Linked DNA regions of Sphaerotilus montanus. Each later gene encodes a partner of the first gene's protein in a complex. Links are inferred from orthologs where the notes say so. Each region holds a gene or a part of one and is shown on either strand. Other genes may lie near its edges.

Evidence for each region.
Region 2: the proteins of accD (region 1) and accB are in contact, whole or in part, in a solved structure (PDB 8UXZ), measured with the Escherichia coli proteins. The link is inferred for Sphaerotilus montanus from one-to-one orthologs.

Annotation. Positions count from the first base shown.
Region 1 is NZ_JACCFH010000001.1:108,798-118,576, forward strand. Bases 1-2,999 are described here. They hold accD (acetyl-CoA carboxylase, carboxyltransferase subunit beta), read right to left. Parts: upstream 1,937-2,999; coding sequence 1,064-1,936; downstream 1-1,063. Other genes in these bases: folC (bifunctional tetrahydrofolate synthase/dihydrofolate synthase), read right to left, coding at 1-993; trpA (tryptophan synthase subunit alpha), read right to left, coding at 1,933-2,748; trpB (tryptophan synthase subunit beta), read right to left, coding at 2,745-2,999. Also shown: more of trpB, read right to left, coding at 3,000-4,013; BDD16_RS00525 (phosphoribosylanthranilate isomerase), read right to left, coding at 4,031-4,717; tRNA pseudouridine(38-40) synthase TruA, read right to left, coding at 4,760-5,557; BDD16_RS00535 (motility hub landmark protein FimV), read right to left, coding at 5,595-8,303; asd (aspartate-semialdehyde dehydrogenase), read right to left, coding at 8,492-9,619; leuB (3-isopropylmalate dehydrogenase), read right to left, coding at 9,704-9,779.
Region 2 is NZ_JACCFH010000001.1:1,393,110-1,406,055, forward strand. Bases 5,468-8,168 are described here. They hold accB (acetyl-CoA carboxylase biotin carboxyl carrier protein), read left to right. Parts: upstream 5,468-6,439; coding sequence 6,440-6,898; downstream 6,899-8,168. Other genes in these bases: BDD16_RS06165 (hypothetical protein), read left to right, coding at 5,468-5,606; BDD16_RS06170 (TlpA family protein disulfide reductase), read left to right, coding at 5,603-6,184; accC (acetyl-CoA carboxylase biotin carboxylase subunit), read left to right, coding at 6,912-8,168. In the rest of the region: BDD16_RS06140 (diguanylate cyclase domain-containing protein), read left to right, coding at 1-255; BDD16_RS06145 (ribonuclease catalytic domain-containing protein), read left to right, coding at 298-2,367; BDD16_RS06150 (TonB family protein), read left to right, coding at 2,417-3,304; aroE (shikimate dehydrogenase), read left to right, coding at 3,351-4,187; BDD16_RS06160 (transglycosylase domain-containing protein), read left to right, coding at 4,195-4,998; more of BDD16_RS06165, read left to right, coding at 4,995-5,467; more of accC, read left to right, coding at 8,169-8,267; prmA (50S ribosomal protein L11 methyltransferase), read left to right, coding at 8,264-9,193; BDD16_RS06190 (zinc-ribbon and DUF3426 domain-containing protein), read left to right, coding at 9,222-10,721; BDD16_RS06195 (peroxiredoxin), read right to left, coding at 10,712-11,218; rpsQ (30S ribosomal protein S17), read right to left, coding at 11,354-11,647; rpmC (50S ribosomal protein L29), read right to left, coding at 11,644-11,844; rplP (50S ribosomal protein L16), read right to left, coding at 11,860-12,276; rpsC (30S ribosomal protein S3), read right to left, coding at 12,280-12,946. UniProt on the Escherichia coli protein: This protein is a component of the acetyl coenzyme A carboxylase complex; first, biotin carboxylase catalyzes the carboxylation of the carrier protein and then the transcarboxylase transfers the carboxyl group to form malonyl-CoA.

The DNA.
Region 1 (9,779 bases):
GGCCATGGCACCCAGCACGGCATGCGTGCGCGGGAAGTAGCCCATCTGGTCAAGGTTCTGTGCCAGAACGGCGGACGCATGCGGGTTGTGCGCCACATCCAGCACCAGCGCCGGCTGGCCAGGAACGACCTGGAAGCGCCCCGGCAGTTCCACCATCGCCAGACCATTGCGCACCGCCTGGGCCGGCACCGACAGGCGCGGTCGCATCGCGTCCAGCGCCGCGAGCACACCCGACGCGTTGATCAGCTGGTTCGCACCACGCAGTGCCGGGTAGGCCATCGCGTTGTAGCGGCGCCCTCGCCCGCTCCAGTTCCACTGCTGGCGATCGCCCGCGTAGTTGAAATCGCGACCGAAGCGCCACAGGTCTGCACCCAGCGCTTCGGCATGGTCGATCACGCTGCGCGGCGGCACCGGATCGGACACGATCACCGGCCGACCGGCCCGCATGATCCCGGCCTTCTCGCGGCCGATGGCCTCGCGGTCCGGGCCGAGGTAGTCCATGTGGTCGAGGTCGATGCTGGTGATGATGGCGCAGTCGGCATCGATGATGTTGACGGCGTCCAGCCGCCCGCCCAGACCGACTTCGAGGATCACCACGTCCAGCGGCTGCGCGGCGATGCAGTGCAGGATGGCCAGCGTCGTGAACTCGAAATAGGTCAGCGATTCGCCCTGGCGTGCCGCTTCGACCGCGGCGAAGTGCGGCAGCAGCACCTCGGCCCGGACCACGTCGCCATTGAGCCGCAGCCGCTCCTCGAAATGCACCAGATGCGGCGACCCGTACACCGCGGTGCGGTAGCCGCCCTGCAGCAGGATGGCTTCGAGCATCGCGCAGGTCGAGCCCTTTCCATTGGTGCCCGCCACCGTGTAGACCGGCACGTCGAACTGCAGGCCCAGCCGCTCGCGCACGCGCTGCACCCGGTCGAGGCCGAGCTGGATGGTCACCGGGTGCAGGCGCTCGCAGTGCGCGAGCCAGTCGGACAGGGTCTGGGGCATGAAGATCTCTTCGAAAAACCGAAGGGGCGTCTTGCGACGCCCCCGTGAGCACAGCGCGTGGAATGCGGGTTCAGGACACCGCGTCCGCGCTCTGGCGCTGCAGCATGGCCAGCAGGCGGGCGACGGTCTGGCGCAGCTCGCGGCGGTCCACGATCATGTCCAGCGCGCCCTTCTCGATCAGGAACTCCGAGCGCTGGAAGCCTTCCGGCAGCTTCTCGCGCACGGTGTTCTCGATCACGCGCGGGCCGGCAAAACCGATCAGCGCCTTCGGTTCGGCGATGACCACGTCACCCACGAACGCGAAGCCCGCCGACACGCCGCCCATGGTCGGGTCGGTCAGCACGCTGATGTAGGGCAGCTTCGCCTTGCCGAGGCGGGTCAGCGCGGCGTTGGTCTTGGCCATCTGCATCAGCGACAGCAGGCCCTCCTGCATGCGCGCGCCACCCGTGGCGGTGAAGCAGACGAACGGCACCTTCTGCTCGATGGCTGTCTCGACCCCGCGCACGAAACGCTCGCCGACCACCGAACCCATCGAGCCGCCCATGAAGTCGAACTCGAACGCGGCGGCGACCAGCGGAATGCTCAACACAGAGCCGCCCATCACAACCAGTGCGTCGGTCTCGCCGGTGGCCTCCATGGCTTCCTTCAGACGCTCAGGGTACTTCTTGCTGTCCTTGAACTTCAGCGCATCGACCGGCAGGACTTCCTGGCCGATCTCGTAGCGGCCTTCGTCGTCGAGGAAGCCGTTCAGGCGGGCGCGGGCGTCGATGCGGTGGTGGTGGCCGCACTTGGGACAGACGTTGAGGTTGCCCTCCAGGTCGGTCTTGTAGAGCACCGTCTCGCAGGACGCGCACTTGACCCACAGGCCTTCCGGCACCGTGCGGCGCTCGCTGGGTTTGGTCTGCTGGATCTTGGGGGGCAGCAGCTTGTCGAGCCAACTCATGCGGTTTCTCCTTGGAGGGTATCCAATGCCGCACGGATCTCGCGGAGGAAACCGGCAGCGACCGGTACCACCCGCTCGCGCGGTTCGTTTTCGATCAACTGGATGATACGGGAACCGATCACCACCGCGTCCGACACACGGGCCACGGCGACGGCGGTTTCTGCGTCCCGGATGCCGAAGCCGACGCCCACTGGCACGCTCACCTGGGCGCGGATGCGCGGCACCATGCGCGCGACCGCGTCGGTGTCGAGGTGACCGGCGCCGGTCACGCCCTTGAGCGAGACGTAGTAGACGTAGCCTGTGGCGATGCGGCCGACTTCGGCCATGCGCTGGTCAGTCGACGTCGGAGCGAGCAGGAAGATCGCATCCATGTCCGCGGCGCGCAGCCGTGCGGCGAAGGCTTCGCATTCCTGCGGCGGATAGTCCACGACGAGCACGCCATCGACGCCAGCCTTCTTCGCGTCGTCCACGAAGCGGTCCGGCCCGTAGCACTCGACCGGGTTGGCATAGCCCATCAGCACCACCGGCGTCGTCGCATCCGTCTCGCGGAAGGCGCGCACCATCTCCAGCACGTGCGCCGTGCTGATGTGCTTGAGCAGCGCGCGCTCGCTGGCGCGCTGGATCACCGGGCCGTCGGCCATCGGGTCCGAGAACGGAACGCCGAGTTCGATCACGTCGGCGCCCGCCGCGACCATGCCGTGCATCAGGTCGACGGTCACATCGGCGTACGGATCGCCTGCGGTCACATAGGGAATCAGCGCCTTGCGGCCCTGCGCGGCCAGGCGCGCGAAGGTGGTCTGGATGCGGCTCACAGCGCACCTCCCTTGACGCTCTGCCCGCGACACGACGGGCGGCAGTAGAAATCGGCCCCCGACAGGTCGGCGACGGTGCCGATGTCCTTGTCGCCACGGCCGGACAGGTTGACCAGGATGTGCTGGTCCGGACGCATCGTCTTCGCCAGTTTCATCGCGTAGGCGACCGCGTGGCTCGACTCCAGCGCCGGGATGATGCCCTCGGTGCGGCAGAGGTAGTGGAAGGCCTCCAGCGCCTCCTTGTCGGTGATGCCCACGTACTCGGCGCGACCGATGTCCTTCAGATAAGCGTGCTCCGGGCCCACGCCGGGGTAGTCCAGCCCGGCCGACACGGAGTGCGTCTCGGTGATCTGGCCGTTGGCGTCCTGCAGGATGTAGGTGCGGTTGCCGTGCAGCACGCCGGGCTTGCCGAGTTGCAGCGAAGCCGAATGCTTGAGCGTGTCCAGACCCTCGCCCGCCGCCTCGACGCCGATCAGGCGCGTGCCTTCATGCGGAATGTAGGGGTGGAAGATGCCCATCGCGTTGCTGCCGCCGCCCACGCAGGCGACCACGGCGTCCGGCTGGCGGCCTGCGGGGCCACCCAGCTCGGCGATCAGCTCCGGCATCTGCGTCAGGCATTCGGTGCCGATCACGCTCTGGAAGTCGCGCACCATGGCCGGATACGGGTGCGGGCCCGCGACCGTGCCGATGATGTAGAAGGTGTTCTCGACGTTGGTGACCCAGTCGCGCATCGCCTCGTTGAGCGCGTCCTTCAGCGTCTTGCTGCCCGACTCGACCGGCACGACACGGGCGCCCAGCAGGTGCATGCGGTAGACGTTCGGGCTCTGGCGCTTGACGTCCTCGGAGCCCATGTAGACCACGCACTCCATGCCGTAGCGCGCGCAGATCGTCGCGGTCGCCACGCCGTGCTGGCCGGCACCGGTCTCGGCGATCACGCGCGGCTTGCCCATGCGCTTGGCGAGCAGGGCCTGGCCGATGGTGTTGTTGACCTTGTGCGCGCCGGTGTGGTTGAGGTCTTCGCGCTTGAGGTAGATCTGCGCGCCGCCCATCTCGCGGCTCATGCGGTCGGCGTGGTAAACCGGGCTGGGGCGGCCGACGAAGTGCTTCAGCTCGCGCCGGAATTCGGCGATGAACTGCGGATCGTGGCGGTAATGCTCATAGGCGCCGCGCAGTTCGTCGAGCGCGTGGCTGAGGGTTTCAGCGACAAAACTGCCGCCGTAGACCCCGAAATGCCCGCGGGCATCGGGTTGGTCGTAGGTAAACATGGTGACTCTCGGGAAATTCAGTATCCGCTGTCGGCGTCCGCCCGTCGGGCATCGGCTTCGCGGACCGCTTCGCAGAATTGGCGCATCAGCGCGGCGTCCTTGACGCCCTTGCCGACTTCAACGCCGGAACTCACGTCCACGGCACAGGGCCGCACGCGAAGCACGCCATCGATCACATTGGCATGATTCAACCCACCAGACAAAACGACCGGACGGGACACGCCTGACGGAATGAGAGACCAATCGAAAACCTTTCCGCCTCCGCCATACCCCTCGACATGCGCGTCGAGCAGGATGGCCTGGGCGCTGGAGCAAGACTGTGCAAAGTCTAACAAATCAAAGCCCGGCATCATGCGCGCGGCGCGCAGATAGGGGCGCCCGGGGGCTTCGCACTGTGCGAGAGTTTCATCTCCGTGGAACTGGAGCAGCAAGGTCGGGATGGCCGCGCAGGCTTCGGCGATCTGCGCCGGCTCCGCGTTCACGAACAGACCGACCGGCGTGACGAACGGGGGCAGGCGCCGCACCAACTGCACGGCACGCTCCAGCGACACGTACCGCGGGCTGCGGGCATAGAACACCAGCCCGATCGCATCGGCACCGGCCGCCACGGCCTTATCGACGTCCTGTTCGCGGGTCAGGCCACAGATCTTGATGCGGGTCCGCGCGGTCAGGCCCGACGGCGGAAAGTCAATCGAAACGCTCATCGGACGTCACCAGCGAGAAAAGGGAAACCGGGCGAGCAGTGCTCAGCGCTGCCAGCCACCAGGCAACCAGTCGAACCCCGCCGTGCGGGTCGGCAAGCCATGGTGCGCATCGTAGCGGGGTCCGAGAAAGTACAGGCCGTCTGCGGCAAAGGTCGGGGCAGCGCGCTCGCGCCGGCGGGACGCGAGCACCTCGGCCACCCAGTCGCTCGGCCGCGTGCCCGTGCCGACCGCGATCAGACAGCCCATGAGGTTGCGGATCATGTGGTGCAGGAAGGCCACCGCCTCGAAATCGAAGCGCCAGTAGGCCCCGTGGCGCACGATGGAGATCTCGCGCATCAGCTTCACCGGCGACAGCGCCTGGCAGTCGGACGAGCGGAACGCGGAGAAATCGTGTTCGCCGATCAGGTGGGCCGCGGCGCGGCGCATGGCCTCGGCCTCCAGAGGCCGGAAGGTCCAGCCGACCGAGCCCTTCTCGATGGACGGTCGCACCGGCGACTCCACCACGATGTAGGCATACCGCCGCCCGCGGGCGAGGTTGCGTGCATGGAAATCGTCACTGACCGGAGAACACCACTGGACCGCGATGTCGTCGGGCAGATAGCGGTTGGTGCCGCGCACCCAGGAGAACGGTTCACGGTCCCGGTCGGTATCGAAGTGGACCACCTGGTTGAGACCGTGCACGCCCGTGTCGGTGCGACCGGCACAGAGGGTCTGGATGGGCGCCACCGCGAACCGCGACAGCGCCTTTTCCAGATGGTCCTGAACCGTGCATCCGTCAGGCTGGCTCTGCCAGCCGTGGTAGGCGGTGCCGCGGTAGGCGACGCCTAGCGCGAGGCGCAAGGCGTCGCACCTGCCCGGACACCCACCAGCCGGCGCATCACGCCAGCTTGTCCAGCATGGCCTGCGCCTTGGCGCGCAGATCCCCATCGGACTTCTCGATCACTTCCTGCAGCATGTCGCGCGCAGATTCGGCATCGCCGAAATCGAGGAACTCCTTGGCCAGTTCGATCTTGCGCGACAGCGGATCAGCGTCCTCGCCATCGACCAGCATCGGATAGGCATCCATGGCCCCAGACGAGGTCGTCGGCTGCAGATCGAAGTCGAGCGACAGTCCGCCCATGTCGATCTTCTGCAGATCACCGGCTTCCGTGATCGGCTCGCTGATCTCGGGCAGATCGTGCAGTTCGAAATCCAGACTGCTGTGACCCGAATCGGCCGGCACATCCAGCGAACTGGACATGCCTGCGACACCAAACGCGCTGGCAGCCGTGGCGGCAGCGGTGGCACCGAACGCACCATGCCCGGTCGACAGGGGACTCGACACCGGTGGCAGCGAGTCCATCGGACCCGGAACCGAGATGTCGAGGTCGATGGAGGCCGAACTGCCCGACGGCGTATCAGCCCCCAGATCGAAATCGGGGATGGCGCTGTTCTCGAACCGGGAGGGCGACGGCACCACCGATTGCGGCATGGTGCTGGCCCCCAGCATCTCGCCACCACCGGATTCCGACGCATAGCCGGAGTGCGGCTGACCACCCTGCTCGTACAGCGGGTTGTCCGGATCGATCGAGCGACCCAGTTCCTGCGCGCGCAACCAGTCTTCGCCCTGGCCGCCGGTCAAGCCGTACAGTTCACCCGCCAGCAGTTCGTAGCCCTTGGTGTCGCGGCGCTTGGCATAGACCTCCAGCAGCTTGGTACGAATGGCGAGGCGCTCCGGATTGGCCCGCATCGCTTCCTTGAGGATTTCCTCGGCTTGCAGGTCGCGGCCGTAGGCCAGGTACACATCGGCCTCGGCGACCGGATCGACATCGCCGATCGCATCGATCTGGCTCAGCGAATAGCTCATCGACGACGGTGTTCCCGCGGCATCACGGGTATCGACGCGCTGGCCACCACTGGCGCCAAAGAACGAATCCGGCTGGAGGCGGCTTTCCAGGAAGGATGTGACGCCGGCTTCATCCTTGTTCTTGCCACGCAGACGGTAGTAGCCCAGTCCGGCCAGGATGGCCAGGATCAGACCGGCACCCGGCAACAGCATCGGATTCTCGGACAGCGAGTCGATCAGCGACGGCTCTTCGGCCGGCGTGGTGTCCATCGGCATGGCCGGACGCGACGCAGCGGGCACCACCGGCACCACGGCCGGCGCACTCGCCACGACCGCAGGAGCCGGTGCAGAGGCCACGATCGGCAGCGGCTCCTTGGCCGACGCCGCAGCGACCACCATCGGCGCCGAAGCCGCAACCACCGGGGCGGAGGCCAGCTCAGCAGGCTTTTCGGGCGCCTTTGCCACGACAGCCGGGCCGGAAGCCGCAGCGGCCGCCTTGCCGGTGCCAGCCGCTGCAGCGCCAGAGGCCGCCTGCAGCTTCTTCAGCTCATCCAGATTGCGGGCAAGCTCGTTGACACGCGAACTGGCTTCCTTTTCGGCTCGTTGCTTGACGACGGTCTCTTCCGGAGTCGTCGTCTGGCCCTTGCCCGCCGTCTTCGGCTTGTCGAGTTGCAGCCGATCCGGCTTGGCCACGCCCGCAGCACCGCTTTCGACCACTTCCGTGCGCACCTGCCCGCCAGACTTGCGGGTCGGCTCGACAGGCTTGACCTGCTCGGGCACGGCACCCGCCAGTCGCTGGCGATAGGCATTGAAATTGGCGCTCTGCACCTGGACGAGGCGCCGGGCCTCGCGCGCATCGACGCTGCCGAGCTGCTGGGCCGACGGAACGGTCAGCACCGCGCCGGAGCGCAGCCGGTTCATGTTGTTGCCGATGAAGGCTTGTGTATTGCCCTGGTACAGGCCGACCAGCATCTGGTCCAGGGAAATGCCTTCGACCTGCAGCTTGCTGGCAACGTTCGACAGGGTGTCGCCCGACTTGACCTGGTACTCAGTCCCGCTGCCCGCGGCGGCATTGGCTGCCGGGGCTGGCACAGGAGACGGTGCAGCAGGTCGACGGACAGGCGCCTTGGCGAGCGCAGCCGGCTCGGCCGATTCGGCAGCCGCCGGCGCTGGTGCCAGGCGCTTCATCGCTTCGGCGCGTGCAGCAGCCTCGGCGGCAGCAGACGCAGCCAGTTCGGCCTTCGTCGGCCGCGCGGGTGCGGCGGCCACCACGGCCGGCGTCGCCGGAGCCGCTGGCGCACGCGCCACGGACGGCGGATCGAACAGCAGCGTGTATTCGCGCAGCAGTCGGCCGCTCGACCAGGACAACTCCAGGATCACATCGACAAACGGCTCCTGGACGGAACGGTCGCTGGTGATTCTCAAATAGGGTGTGCCATCGGCACGGCGCTGCAACGACACCGCGGTGGACGGCAGAACGGCGTTGTAATCCACACCGGCAATCCGGTAGGCATCCGGCGGTGCGACCCGCACCCGCAGATTGGCGGATTCGTCCGGCGTGAGGCTGGTGACGTCGATCTCGGCCCGCAGCGATTCGCCCAAGGCGGATTGAACGCTCAAGCGGCCGAGACTCAAGGACCAGGCGGATGGCGCGGCACCAAGTGCTGCGACCACCGCGACCACGGCCGCCACTTCTCTCAGAGCCAAACGCCCCGTGCGCTTCGTCTGGGTATTCAAGGCGTCTCCCAAGCTGCGAATCATGGAACCATTCCGTTTTTTCGCACCAGTCAATACGAGCAATAAGCGCTCAAAATGTCCGAAAAGACAATAGCATCAAGCAGATACAAAGACAAGCTCATGCTCTGCCTGACATTCTGAGCATCTCGCACGATTACCGTCTCTGAAAATATGCACGTTGCCACCCGGCAACGTGCATATCCCGGCAACGCTTACGCGTCCAGCAGGATGCGCAGCATGCGGCGCAGCGGTTCGGCCGCGCCCCAGAGCAACTGGTCACCGATGGTGAAGGCGCCAACATACTCCGGACCCATCGCCAGCTTGCGGATGCGGCCGACCGGAATCGTCATCGTGCCCGTCACCGCCACCGGCGTCAGATCACGAATCGTGGCCTCACGGGTATTCGGCACCACCTTCACCCACTGGTTGTCGGCCGCGATCATGGCCTCCAGATCGGCGACCGGCACATCCTTCTTCAGCTTGAAGGTCAGCGCCTGGCTGTGGCAGCGCATCGCGCCGACGCGCACGCAGAAACCATCGACCGGGATCGGCGCAGAGTCGAAACCCTCGCCCAGACCCAGGATCTTGTTGGTCTCGGCCATGCCCTTCCACTCTTCCTTGGACTGGCCGTTGCCCAGGTCCTTGTCGATCCACGGGATCAGCGAGCCGCCCAGCGGCACGCCGAAGTTCGCGGTCTCGGCCGAGGTCAGGGCACGCTGCTTGGCGATGACCTTGCGGTCGATCTCCAGGATCGCGCTCTTCGGGTCGTCCAGCAGCGCGCGCACTTCGGCGTTCAGCGTGCCGTACTGCGTCAGCAGCTCGCGCATGTGCTGCGCGCCGCCACCGGACGCTGCCTGGTAGGTCTGGGTGCTCATCCACTCGACCAGACCGGCCTTGTAGAGCGCGCCCACGCCCATCAGCATGCAGCTCACGGTGCAGTTGCCGCCCACCCAGTTCTTGCCGCCCTTGGCCATCGCGTCCTTGATCACCGGCATGTTGACCGGGTCGAGGATGATGACGGCGTCGGATTCCATGCGCAGCGTCGAGGCCGCATCGATCCAGTGGCCGTTCCAGCCCGCCGCGCGCAGCTTGGGGAACACCTCGGAGGTGTAGTCGCCACCCTGCGCGGTGATGATGATCTCGCAGCGCTTGAGCGCCTCGATGTCATACGCGTTCTGGAGTTTCGTCTCGTTCTTCGCCATCGCCGGGGCCGCGCCGCCGGCGTTGGACGTCGAGAAGAACAGCGGCTCGATCAGGCCGAAATCGCCCTCGGCCTGCATGCGGTCCATCAGGACGGAGCCGACCATGCCGCGCCATCCGACCAATCCTACGAGTTTCATGTGATGCCCTTTCCGGTATTCGACCTGCCCCGCCGACTCGCATCGCCGGGGTTGAGAGGTCTGGGCGAGACGAGGCGGAGCCGATCAGCTCTTGGTAATGCCTTTAATGCCCTGGGTGACAGCAGCCACGACCGCGTCCCCCATCTCGCGCGTGCCCACT
Region 2 (12,946 bases), 1.3 Mb from region 1 along the record:
GCGGACGGCCCGCCGCTGGCGCCGCAGCGGCTGGCGCAGAAGATCATCCATGCGCTGGAGCAGCCCTTCCACCTCGAAGCGGACGCTCCGCCGGTGCAGGTCTCGGTCTCGATCGGCATCGCGCTGCATCCGGAGCACGGCCGCGACGCCAGCACCTTGCTCAAGCACGCCGACATGGCGCTCTACGCCGCCAAGGGCGCAGGGCGGCGGACGTACCGGCTGTATGGCAGTCCGTCGGAATCGATGGGGACTTGATGCGCCACGGGACCAGCGGCCATCGGCGACAATCCCGCCCCTATGAATGCCCTCTTCGAAGACGCCGGAAAATTCCTCGCCGGACGCGTGATGTCGGAAGCCGAAAGCTCGATGCAGATCGAGCTGGACTCCGGCAAGCGTGTCAAGGTCAAGGCCGCCAATGTGCTGCTCAAGTTCGAGAAGCCCTCGCCCGCCGAGCTGATCGCCGAGGGCCAGCGTCTGGCCGAGGAGATCGAGCTGGAGCTGGCGTGGGAATTCGCGCCCGAGGACGAGTTCGCCTTCGCCGATCTGGCGCGCGACTACTTCGACGCCAAGGCCGGCCCGACCCAGCAGGCGGCCGCCCTGTTCAAGCTGTTCCACGCGCCGCACTATTTCCGCCGCATGGGCAAGGGGCTCTTCCGCAAGGCGCCCGAGGACATCGTCAAGGCCGCGCTGCTCGCGATCGAGAAGAAGGCGCAGGTCGCCGCGCAGATCGAGGTCTGGACCACCGCGCTGATCGCCAGCCAGTGCCCGGAGCCGGTGCGCAACGAGCTGTACAAGATCCTGTTCAAGCCAGACAAGAACGGGCCGGAATACAAGGCCGTGGTCGAAGCCGCCAAGCGCTCGCAGCGCGCACCGCTCGACCTGCTGCTCGACTGCAAGGCCATCGACAGCCCCTACCAGTTCCACTGGCGGCGTTTCCTGTTCGAGACCTTCCCCAAGGGCACGAATTTCCCCGCCGCGCTCACGGCCCCCGCCATCAAGGACGAGCTGCCGCTGGCCTCCGTGCGTGCCTTCTCGGTGGACGACTCGGCCACGACCGAGATCGACGACGCGCTGTCGGTGCAGGGACTGGGCACGGGCACCGTCATCTTCGGCGTGCACATCGCCGCGCCCGCACTGGCCATCGCCCCCGATTCGCCCATCGACAAGGTGGCGCGCGACCGGCTGTCCACCGTCTACATGCCCGGCTGGAAGCTGACCATGCTGCCGGACGACGTGGTGCAGGCCTACACGCTGCAGGAAGGGCGTGACTGCCCGGCCGTGTCGCTGTACGTGACGATGGACGAGGCGACGCTCGAAGTGAAGTCCAGCGAGACGAAGCTGGAGCGCGTGCCGATCGCCGCCAACCTGCGCCACGACAAGCTCGACGCGGTGGTGACCGAGGCGGCGCTGACGGGCGCGGCGCCGGCGGACTTCCCGTTCGCGGCCGAGCTGTCCTTCGGCTTCCGGCTGGCCAGGCACCTGAAGGCGCAGCGCGAGGTCGTGCGCGGCAAGCCGGAAAACTTCAACCGGCCGGACTACAACTTCAAGCTCGTCGATGCTGCCGGCCAGTCGCCGGTGGAGCCGCCGAGCGGCCACGAGACGGTGCAGATCAGCGAACGCCGCCGCGGCGCACCGCTGGACACCATCGTCGCCGAGGCCATGATCCTGGCCAACAACACCTGGGGCGGCTGGCTGGCCGAGCTGGGCGTGCCGGGCATCTACCGCAGCCAGGCGAGCATGGCGCCGGGCGTCAAGGTCCGCATGTCGACCCGCGCGCAGCCGCACGCCGGCATGGGTGTGGCGCACTACACCTGGGCCACCTCGCCGCTGCGGCGCTATGTGGACCTCGTGAACCAGTGGCAGATCATCGCCTGCGCCCGCCACGGCCGCACCGCCGCGCTGGTCGCGCCGTTCAAGCCCAAGGACATGATGCTGATGGCGATCATCTCCGGCTTCGACACCGCGTACTCGGCCTACAACGGCTTCCAGAACGCCATCGAGCGCTTCTGGACGCTGCGCTGGCTGACCCAGAACGGCATCACCGAACTCGACTGCGCCGTGATGAAGGACGGGCTGGTGCGCGCCGACACGCTGCCGCTGGTGCTGCGCGCCGCCGGGGCGGACGCGATGCCACGCGGTGCCCGGGTCCGTGTGCGGCTGGGCGAGCCGGACCTGCTGACGCTGGAAGTCGGCGGCAGCGTGCTCACCCGCCTGGATGACTCGACCCGCAGCGACGACGACGCCGTGCTCGAAGACGATGCCGAGGAAGGTGCCGAGGCCGCCGCGACCGGACTGGCCCTGGCGATCGACGTGCATGACGCCGATGCATCCACCGACACCGCGGCGCCAGTACCATCGGCATCCTGACCCACGTCCGACACGCCGACACGCCGACCCGCCGACCCGCCGATCCACGATGCAGCGTCTCAAGCAACTCTCGACCCTCCAGACCGCCCTGCTCCTGTCGGTCGGCCTGCACGCGGCGGTGCTGATGGTGCGGGTCGTGGATCCGCAGGCCTTCGACCGGATCCTGCAGGACACACCGCTGGAGGTGGTGCTCGTCAACGCCAGTTCGGCCGAGGCTCCCACCAAGGCCCAGGTCATCGCCCAGCGCAACCTGGCGGGCGGTGGTGATGCGGACAAGGGCGTCGCCACCTCGCCACTGCCGCCCTCGCCTGCCGACCAGGCCGGCAACGCCATCGACGACGCCACGCGCCAGATCGAGCAGATGCAGGCCCAGCAGACGCAGCTGCTCACCCAGATCAAGCGCGAGCTGGCCCGGCTCAACACCCCCGACCCCGTGCAGGCGGCCGACAAGACCCCCTCCGCCGCGCACGCCGAGGAGGAGCGCCGCCGCCAGCTCATCGACCAGCTCGCACAGATCGAGAAGCGCATCAACGACGAAAACGCCCGCCCGCGCCGCCGCTACGTCAGCCCCGCCGCGCGCGAAGGCGTGCACGCGATCTATTACGACTCGCTGCGCCGCCGCATCGAGGACATCGGCACCCGCAACTTCCCCGAAGCCGACGGCGCCAAGCTCTACGGCGAACTCAGCATGCTGATGGAAGTCGACAGCCTGGGCCGGGTCGTCGAGGCCGAGGTGATCAAGACCTCGGGCAACCGTGCACTCGACCGCAAGGCGCAGTCCATCGTGCGCGGCGCTGCACCGTACGGCCACTTCACGCCGGCCATGCGCAGCCAGTTCGACCGGCTGGTGTTCGTGTCGCGCTTCCGCTTCACGCGGGACCAGGGCGTGCAGGCCTCGGTCGAGGATGCCACGCCCAAGAACGCCCCCGCGCAGTGAGCGCCCCGGACACCCCACCCACCGTTTCACTTTCCCCACGCCCGCCATGGACCGCTACGCCGTGATCGGCCACCCCGTGGAGCACAGCCGCTCCCCCGACATCCAGGCCCGCTTCGCGGCCCAGACCGGCCAGTCGATCGACTACACCCGCCTGCGCAGCCCGCTCGACGGCTTCACCGCGACGGTGCGCCAGTTCGCCGCGGACGGCGCGCATGGCTGCAACGTCACCGTGCCCTTCAAGTTCGAGGCCTGGCAGCTCGCCCCGCGCCGCACGCCACGCGCCCAGCGCGCCGAAGCCGCCAACACGCTGCGCTTCGACGCCGACGGCTGGTGGTGCGACAACACCGACGGCATCGGGCTGGTGCGCGACATCACGGTCAACGCCGGTGTGGCGCTGGCAGGCCGGCGTGTGCTGCTGATCGGCGCGGGCGGCGCGGCAGCAGGCGTGCTCGGGCCGCTGATCGAGGCCGGCCCCAGCGCGCTGGTCGTCGCCAACCGCACCGCAGAGAAGGCGCAGGCGCTGGTCGATCGCCACGCCGATCTGGCACGTGACCACGGCGTCGCGCTGAGCGCCGCGCCGCTGGACGCACCCGGCACGGCCTTCGACATCGTCATCAACGGCACGGCCAGCAGCCTGTCTGGCGCTGGCGTGCCCGTGCCCGCCAGCGTGCTGCAGGCAGACGGGCTGGCGGTGGACATGATGTACGGCGCCGGTGCGCGCGCCTTCCTCGACTGGGCGGCGCAGCATGGCGCCACCGGCCGGGACGGGCTGGGGATGCTGGTCGAGCAGGCTGCGGAAGCCTTCTTCGCCTGGCGCGGCGTGCGGCCGGACACGGCGCCGGTGCTGGCCGCGCTGCGGGCGCAGGTGGACGGCGTCCGCTGAACCCGCGATGACGGCCACAGCCCCGCTCTGGCGCAGCCACCTCTGGCGGCTGCTGGCCCTGCTGCTGCTGAGCGCGGTGGCGCTGCAGCTCTACTTCGTGCTGCGCATCGCGCTGATGGTGGTGGTCGATCCGCAGTCGACGCCCTTCCAGCGCAGCGAGATCTGGCGTCTGGCCACGGAACAGGGCCAGGTGCTGTGGAGCCAGGCGTGGCGCGACCGCGACCAGCTCGGCCCGCACCTGCAGCGTGCCGTGATCGCCAGCGAGGACGCCGGCTTCAACGAGCACAGCGGCGTCGAGTGGGATGCGCTGGAAAAGGCCTGGGAACGCAACCAGCGCGCCGAAGCTTCGGCAGAGAAGCGCAACGGGCTGATCGAGCAGCGCGAGCAGAAGGCGGCCAGCCGCGGCAAGCCGCTGGCCACGCCGCTGCGCCGGGTCGAGCCCAAGGTGGTCGGCGGCTCCACCATCAGCCAGCAGCTCGCCAAGAACCTCTTCCTGTCCGGCGAGCGCACCGCCGCACGCAAGGGCCAGGAGTTCCTGCTCACCTTCATGCTCGAAGGCCTGCTGGACAAAGGGCGCATCCTGGAGATCTACCTCAACAACGTCGAGTGGGGCGAAGGCGTCTTCGGCGCGCAGGCTGCTGCCGAGCACTACTTCCACGTCGACGCCGCCCGGCTCGCTCCGGCGCAGGCGGCGCGGCTGGCGGTGATGCTGCCGGCGCCCAAGCGCTTCGAGCAGCGCCCCGGCTCGCCCTACCTCGTCAGCCGCGCCGCGACGATCACTGCGCGCATGGGGGCCGTTCCACTGCCATGACTGCCTACAACACCCTGACCGAAGAAATTGCCGCCAGTGCCGCCCGGCTGGTGGTCGAGGAAGGCCTGGAGTACGGCCCCGCCAAGCGCCGTGCCGCCCGCGACCTGGGCCGGGGCGCGTCACGCAGCGTGCACATGCCGGACAACGACGCGGTGGAGGACGCCGTGCGCGAGTACCTGGCGGTGTTCTGCGCCGACACGCAGCCGGCCGAGCTGGCCGCGCTGCGCAGCGTGGCCGCGCTGTGGATGGAGCGGCTGGCCGAGTTCCGCCCGCACCTGACCGGCGCCGTCTGGCGCGGCACCGCCACCCGGCTGTCCGCCGTCCACCTGCAGCTCTACTGCGACGACTGCAAGTCGGCCGAGCTGGCGCTGATCAACCAGGGCGTGGACTACGACGTGGGCAGCGTGAACGGGCCGCGCCACCAGCCGGTCGACGTGCTGAGCCTGGCGCAGCGCTGCGATGCGCTGGGCGAACCCGTGACGGTGTTTCTCACCATCCTGGACCATGACGACCTGCGCGGCGCCCTCAAGGCCGACGCCCAGGGCCGCACGCAGCGCGGCGACCTGGCCGGTCTGCGCCGCCTGATGAACGAGGAGAACACCCCATGAACCGCAGAAGCTGGATCGGATTGAGCGCCGGCGTGGCCGTGGTGGCCGGCGGGTCGGGCTGGTGGGCCCGGCAGCGTGCGGCCACGCCGGCCCTCCAGACGGCAGCCCCGGCCGCCGCGTCGGCGTCGGGCAGCGGTGCGCAAGCGCCGTGGTCCCTGCGCTTCGACCGGCCCGAGGGCGGCACGCTGGCACTGGCTGACCTGCGCGGGCGGCCGCTGCTGATCAATTTCTGGGCGACCTGGTGCCCACCCTGCGTCAAGGAAATGCCGCTGCTCGACACCTTCGCCCGTACCCAGGCCGCACGCGGACAGGCCGGCTGGCAAGTCATCGGACTGGCCGTGGACGGCCCCACGCCCGTGCGCGAGTTCCTGGTGAAGACGCCGGTGGGGTTTCCGATCGGACTGGCCGGTTTCGGCGGCACCGAACTGGCGCGCCAGATGGGCAACACGACCGGGGGCTTGCCCTATACCGTGGTGCTGGGTGCGGACGGTCAGGTGCTCCACCGCAAACTGGGTGAGACCAATCTGAAAGAACTGCAAGAGTGGGTCGGTGCTGCAGGCGCAGGCACCACAGGATGAACGGTTTGGTTCTTGCGCGAACCTCGGCCCGTGGCATCATCGCGGACCTCGCCGACCGGGTCTCAATTTGTGAAGACCGTCATCGAATGGAACAGAAAAGCGCGTAAAGTCTGGGGTTTGGCTGACAAACCCGCGGCAACACGGCCCATCTGACGCGAGTCCTGCACGCGAACCGACGCGACAGGGCCGCCGCCGGCCAGCGGGGCACGCATCCGACTGCCCCGCTCACTGCAACCCGAGTATCACGGAGCCCCCATGGACCTTCGCAAGCTGAAGACCCTGATCGATCTGGTGTCGGAATCCAACGTCTCCGAACTGGAGATCACCGAAGCCGACGGCAAGGTGCGCATCGTCAAGCAAAGTACGGCACCCGCCATGGTGATGGCCGCGCACTACCCCGGTCAGCCCATGGCCCATCCGGCACCTGCCGCACCGGTGGCGGCTGCCGCGCCGGCGGCACCGGTGGCCGAGGTCATCACCGGCCATGTCGTCAAGTCGCCGATGGTCGGCACCTTCTACCGCGCCTCCAACCCCGGCGCCAAGGCGCTGGCCGACGTGGGCACGGTCATCAAGAAGGGCCAGTCGGTGTGCATCATCGAGGCCATGAAGATCATGAACGAGATCGAGTCGGACGTGGACGGCACGGTCACCAAGGTGTTCGTCGAGAACGGCCAGGCCGTCGAGTACGGACAGCCGCTGTTCATCATCGAATAAGGCCCGCGCCATCATGTTCAAGAAGATCCTGATCGCCAACCGCGGCGAGATCGCGCTGCGCATCCAGCGGGCGTGCCGCGAGATGGGCATCCAGGCGGTGGTGGTGTATTCCGAAGCGGACCGCGACGCCAAGTACGTCAAGCTCGCCGACGAAGCCGTCTGCATCGGCCCCGCCCCGTCGCAGAAGAGCTATCTGCACATGCCCGCCATCATCTCGGCCGCCGAGGTGACGGACGCCGAGGCGATCCACCCGGGCTACGGATTCCTGTCCGAGAACGCCGACTTCGCCGAACGTGTCGAGAAGAGCGGCTTCGCCTTCATCGGCCCGCGCCCCGAATCGATCCGTCTGATGGGCGACAAGGTCTCGGCCAAGGACGCGATGGTCAAGGCCGGTGTGCCGACCGTGCCCGGCTCGGTGGGCGAACTGCCCGACGACCCGAAGGAGATCATCCGCATGGGCCGCGAGACCGGCTATCCGGTGATCATCAAGGCGGCCGGCGGCGGTGGTGGACGGGGCATGCGCGTGGTGCACGCCGAGGCGGCCCTGCTGCACGCCGTGGAGACGACCAAGGCGGAAGCGGGCGCGGCCTTCAACAACCCGGCCGTCTACATGGAGAAATATCTCCAGAACCCGCGCCACATCGAGATCCAGGTCCTCGCCGACCAGCACGGCCACGCCGTCTGGCTGGGCGAGCGCGACTGCTCCATGCAGCGCCGCCACCAGAAGATCATCGAGGAAGCGCCGGCACCGGGCATTCCGCGCAAGGTGATCGAGAAGATCGGCGAACGCTGCGCGGCGGCCTGCCGCAAGATCAACTACCGCGGCGCGGGCACCTTCGAGTTCCTGTACGAGAACGGCGAGTTCTTCTTCATCGAGATGAACACCCGCGTGCAGGTCGAGCATCCGGTGACCGAACTGGTGACCGGCATCGACATCGTGCAGCAGCAGATCCGCATCGCCGCCGGCGAGGAGCTGCCCTTCACGCAGAAGCAGATCACCCAGCGCGGCCACGCCATCGAGTGCCGCATCAACGCCGAGGATCCGTTCAAGTTCACGCCGTCGCCGGGTCGCATCACGATGTGGCACCCGCCGGGCGGACCGGGCGTGCGCGTCGATTCGCATGCCTACAGCAACTACTTCGTGCCGTCGAACTACGACTCGATGATCGGCAAGATCATCGTGCACGCCGACACGCGCGACCAGGCGCTGGCCCGCATGCGCAGCGCGCTGAGCGAGATGCTGGTCGAAGGCATCCAGACCAACATCCCGCTGCACCGGCAGCTGATGTCCGACGCCGCCTTCGTGGAGGGTGGCACCAGCATCCATTACCTCGAAGGCTGGCTGGCCGCACGGAAGTCGCTGGGATGATCGAGCTGACCCTGCTCTGTCCGGCCGACCAGGTCGATGCGGTGTCCGATGCGCTGATGGAGGAGCTGGACGCGCTGGCCGTCACCGTCGAGGACGCGGACGCCGACACGCCCGACGAAGCCCCCATCTTCGGCGAGCCGGGCATGCCCGCGACGCTGTCGGCCAGCATTGGTGGCTGGCAGCGTTCGGTCGTCAAGGCCCTGTTCAACGACGAGGATGCCGCCACCGACGCCTGCACCCTGCTGCTGGCCCAGGACGGCGAGGATGGCGACAGCGCCTTCACCGATCTGCACGTCCAGGGGCTCTACCCCGTGGCGGACCAGGACTGGGTGCGTCTGACACAGTCGCAGTTCGAGCCGGTGCTGATCACGTCCGAGTTCTGGATCGTGCCCTCGTGGCACAAGCCACCGGCAGGCGCCACGCGCGTGATGCGGCTGGATCCCGGCCTGGCCTTCGGCACGGGCACGCATCCGACCACCCGCATGTGCCTGCGCTGGATCGCCCGCCACGCCGATCTGGCAAACCCGTGGCCACGTGTGCTCGACTACGGCTGTGGCTCGGGCATCCTGGCCATCGGCGCCGGACTGCACGGCGCCCGTGACATCGACGCGGTGGACATCGACTTCGCCGCCGTGGAGTCGAGCCGGGCCAATGCAGCAGCGAATGGCGTGACCCTGCACCGGGTCGGTCTGCCGGACCTGGCCGAAGGGCAGTACCCGGTCGTGCTGGCGAACATCCTGGCCGCACCGCTGAAGCTGCTGGCGCCGCTGTTGAGCGGTCATGTCGCACCGGGCGGTTCGCTGGTGATGGCAGGCCTGCTGGAACGCCAGATCGAGGAACTGCAGGCGACGTATGCCCCCTGGCTCGCGCTGGAAGTGGCAGATCGTGAAGATGGCTGGGTGCTGCTGACGGCGCGCCGCCCCTGAAATCGGGTGGTAATGGCATGATTCCGGCATGAGTCTGGCCACTTCCTGCCCCTCCTGCGGCACCGTCTTCCGGGTAGTGCAGGACCAACTGAAGATCTCCGAGGGCTGGGTCCGCTGCGGGCATTGCCAGGAGGTGTTCAACGCGCTGGAGGGGCTGTTCGACCTCGCACGGCGGGACACCAGGAGCGGTGCACCGGATCTCGCCACGCCCGCAACGACCAACCCGACCGATCCCGCGTGGCTGGAAACCCGGCCGGCGATGTTCTCGGACGGCAAGGTGCTGCGCGAACGACAGGAAGCGCTGCAAAACCGCGCACCGCCGCCTCCCGCAACACCCCCCTCACCCGCCCCGGCAGCACCATTGCCGGCGCCAGCACGCAGCGTGCCCGCCACGCGGGTCGAGATCAGCACCCGCCGCGCCGCTACCTGGGATCCATCGGTCCAGGAGCCGGAGCGCGGCATGGCGCCCACCCAGCCGGATCCTGGTGCCTGGCGCACGACAAGCGCCGACACGACACTGCCGACGCTGCCACCGGACGTGCTGGCGGATCCGGACCCCTTTCCTTCAGGCGACGAGACCGTCTACCCGGCCACGACCCTCGAATTCCGCTCCGAAGCGTTCAGCGCCTTCGCGGCAGCACGCCTGCAGCGCGAAGGCCGGCCGGACGTCGATCTGCCGCTGGACTGGCCTTCGGCACCCATGCCACTGCCGCCATCGACAGAGCCGCCCCCAGCCTCCGAACCGGTCGCCGCGGCCGAAGTCGTGCACACCAGCCCGCAGGAGTCTGGCGAAACCGCCCCGGAATCACCAGCAGCGACCCCGCCACCCAGCCCGACCCTGCCGTTCATCGACGATCTGGAAAAGACGCTGGACCTGAGTGCCGAGCGCATGTCCAGCCATGGCGCATCTGTGGAGGAGCGCCCCGCACCGACGACCGCAGAGGAGGCCACTGCCGAGCCCAAGGAGGCCGCTGCGGCGGTGGAGGACGGAACGTCCACAACCCAAGAGGTCGCTGTACTGCCGGACTTCGTGCGCCGTGCCGACAAGCAGGCACGCTGGCACCGTCCGATCGTCCGCGCCGCACTGGGCCTGGGCGCGCTGCTGCTGGGCGGTGTGCTGGTGGCACAGATCGGTCACCAGTGGCATGACCTGATCGCGGCTCGCTGGCCGGTCACGCGCCCCTTGCTGGAGCACGCCTGCGCGCAATGGCAATGCCAGTTGCAGCCACCACAGCAACTCGACGCACTGGTCGTGGACAGCACCGCCCTCAGCCGACCGCCCGGCAGCGACAGCTACCTGCTGGGGGTGACGCTGCACAACCGGGCCAGTCACACCGTTGCCGCGCCGCACATCGAACTGAGCCTGACGGACTTGTCGGGTGCCGTGGTGGTACGCCGGGTACTGGCCCCGACCGAATTCCGGCAGCCGGACCTGCTGGCGGCCTCCAGCGATGCGAGCTGGAGCCTGGAGTTCACCAGCACCAACCAGCGCATCGCCGGCTACACGCTCGCCGCGTTTTATCCCTGAGCCTGGGCCAGCAGCGTCGCTGCGTCGCTGACCTCGAACTTGCCCGGGCCTTCGACGTTGAGCGTCTTCACGACGCCGTTGTCCACCAGCATCGAGTAGCGCTGCGAGCGCACGCCGAAGCCCTTGGCGGTCAGGTCCAGCACCAGGCCGGTCGCCTGCGTGAACAGCGCGCCGCCGTCTCCCATCATGCGCACCTTGCCGGCAGCACCGTTCTCGCGGCCCCAGGCGCCCATCACGAAGGCATCGTTGACCGACACGCACCAGATCTCGTCCACGCCTGCGGCCTTGAAGGCATCGGCCTGGGCGATGTAGCCCGGCAGGTGCTGTGCAGAGCAGGTCGGGGTGTAGGCGCCCGGCAGCGCGAAGATGGCAATCTTCTTGCCTGCGGTTTCCTTGGTCACATCGAAGGCATTCGGGCCGATCGAGCAGCCATTGCCCTCGACTTCGACGTATTCGAACAGGGTGCCCGCGGGCAGTTGGTCGCCAATCTTCAGCATGGAAGAGTTCTCCGTTCAGGTGGGAAAAGGAAAGAGCCAGAATAAAAAAAACCGGCCGCCAGTATCCCAGCGTGCCGGTTTTCGCGTCATCCGAGGTCAGCAAGACCCCGGAAACTGTCGCGTATCAGGTCGTTCTCAGACCAGACGGGCCTTTTCGATCAGGCGCGTCACAACCCAGTTCTTGGTCTTGGAGAGCGGGCGGCTTTCCGAGATCTCGACCAGATCACCCAGCTTGAACTGGTTGGTCTCGTCATGGGCGTGGTACTTGCGCGAACGCGCCACGATCTTGCCGTACAGCTCGTGCTTGGCGCGACGCTCGACCAGGACGGTGACCGTCTTGGCGCGCTTGTCGCTGACCACGCGACCGACCAGGGTGCGGGTGTTCTTCTGCGCCGGAGCGGCAGCAGTCTGGACTTGGGCTTCGCTCATTGGGCGGCTCCCTTCTTCTTCTCGGTCAGGATGGTCCTGGCGCGAGCGATGTCACGACGCGTCTTGCGCAGCATCGTGTGGTTGGTCAGTTGCTGCGTCGCCTTTTGCATGCGCAGACCGAAATGGGCCTTCAGCAGATCGCTGATTTCCTTTTCGAGCGCGGCGACGTCCTTGGCGCGGAGTTCAGAAGCTTTCATTCATGTTCCCCTTGCTCAGGTACCGAACTGGCGCAACACGAAGGTCGTGCGCAGCGGCAGCTTGGCGGCAGCCAGCGTGAAGGCTTCACGGGCCAGCGCTTCAGGCACGCCATTGAGTTCATAGAGCACCTTGCCCGGCTGGATTTCAGCCACGTAGTACTCCGGATTGCCCTTGCCGTTACCCATACGCACTTCGGCCGGCTTCTGCGAGATCGGCTTGTCCGGGAAGATGCGGATGAAGACACGGCCACCGCGCTTGATGTGGCGCGAGATGGCACGACGGGCGGCTTCGATCTGGCGAGCGGTGATGCGGCCACGCTCCGTGGCCTTCAGACCGAACTCACCGAACGACACCAGAGCGCCACGGGTGGCGACGCCGGTGTTGCGGCCCTTTTGTTCCTTACGGAACTTGCGACGCGACGGTTGCAACATTCCTTATTCTCCTTTGGGGGCGGCCGGTGCAGCAGCACGGACCACGCGCTTGACGCCCGCTTCGCCCGCCGGGGCGCCAGCAGCGGCACCCGGACGGCGGTCGTTGTTGCCACGCGGCGCGCCACGGCGCTGTTCGCCCGGACGGTCGCTGCGCGGACCACGGCGGCGGCGGTCGTCTTCCGGACGCTCTTCGCGTGCGGCAGCCGGTGCTTCGCCATTGGCCAGGCGGTCGCCCTTGTAGACCCACACCTTGACACCGATGATGCCGTAGGTGGTCTTGGCTTCCGAGAAGCCGTAGTCGATGTCCGCACGCAGGGTGTGCAGCGGCACGCGGCCTTCGCGGTACCACTCGGTGCGCGCGATTTCGATGCCGTTCAGACGACCGGCCGACATGATCTTGATGCCCAGGGCGCCCAGACGCATCGCGTTCTGCATCGCACGCTTCATCGCGCGGCGGAACATGATGCGCTTTTCGAGCTGCTGGGTGATCGATTCGGAGATCAGCTGCGCATCGACTTCCGGCTTGCGCACTTCCTCGATGTTCACGGCGACAGGCACCTTGAGCATCTTGGCGAGTTGCAGCTTGAGGTTCTCGATGTCCTCGCCCTTCTTGCCGATCACCACGCCCGGACGTGCCGAGAAGATGGTGATGCGGGCGTTCTTGGCGGGG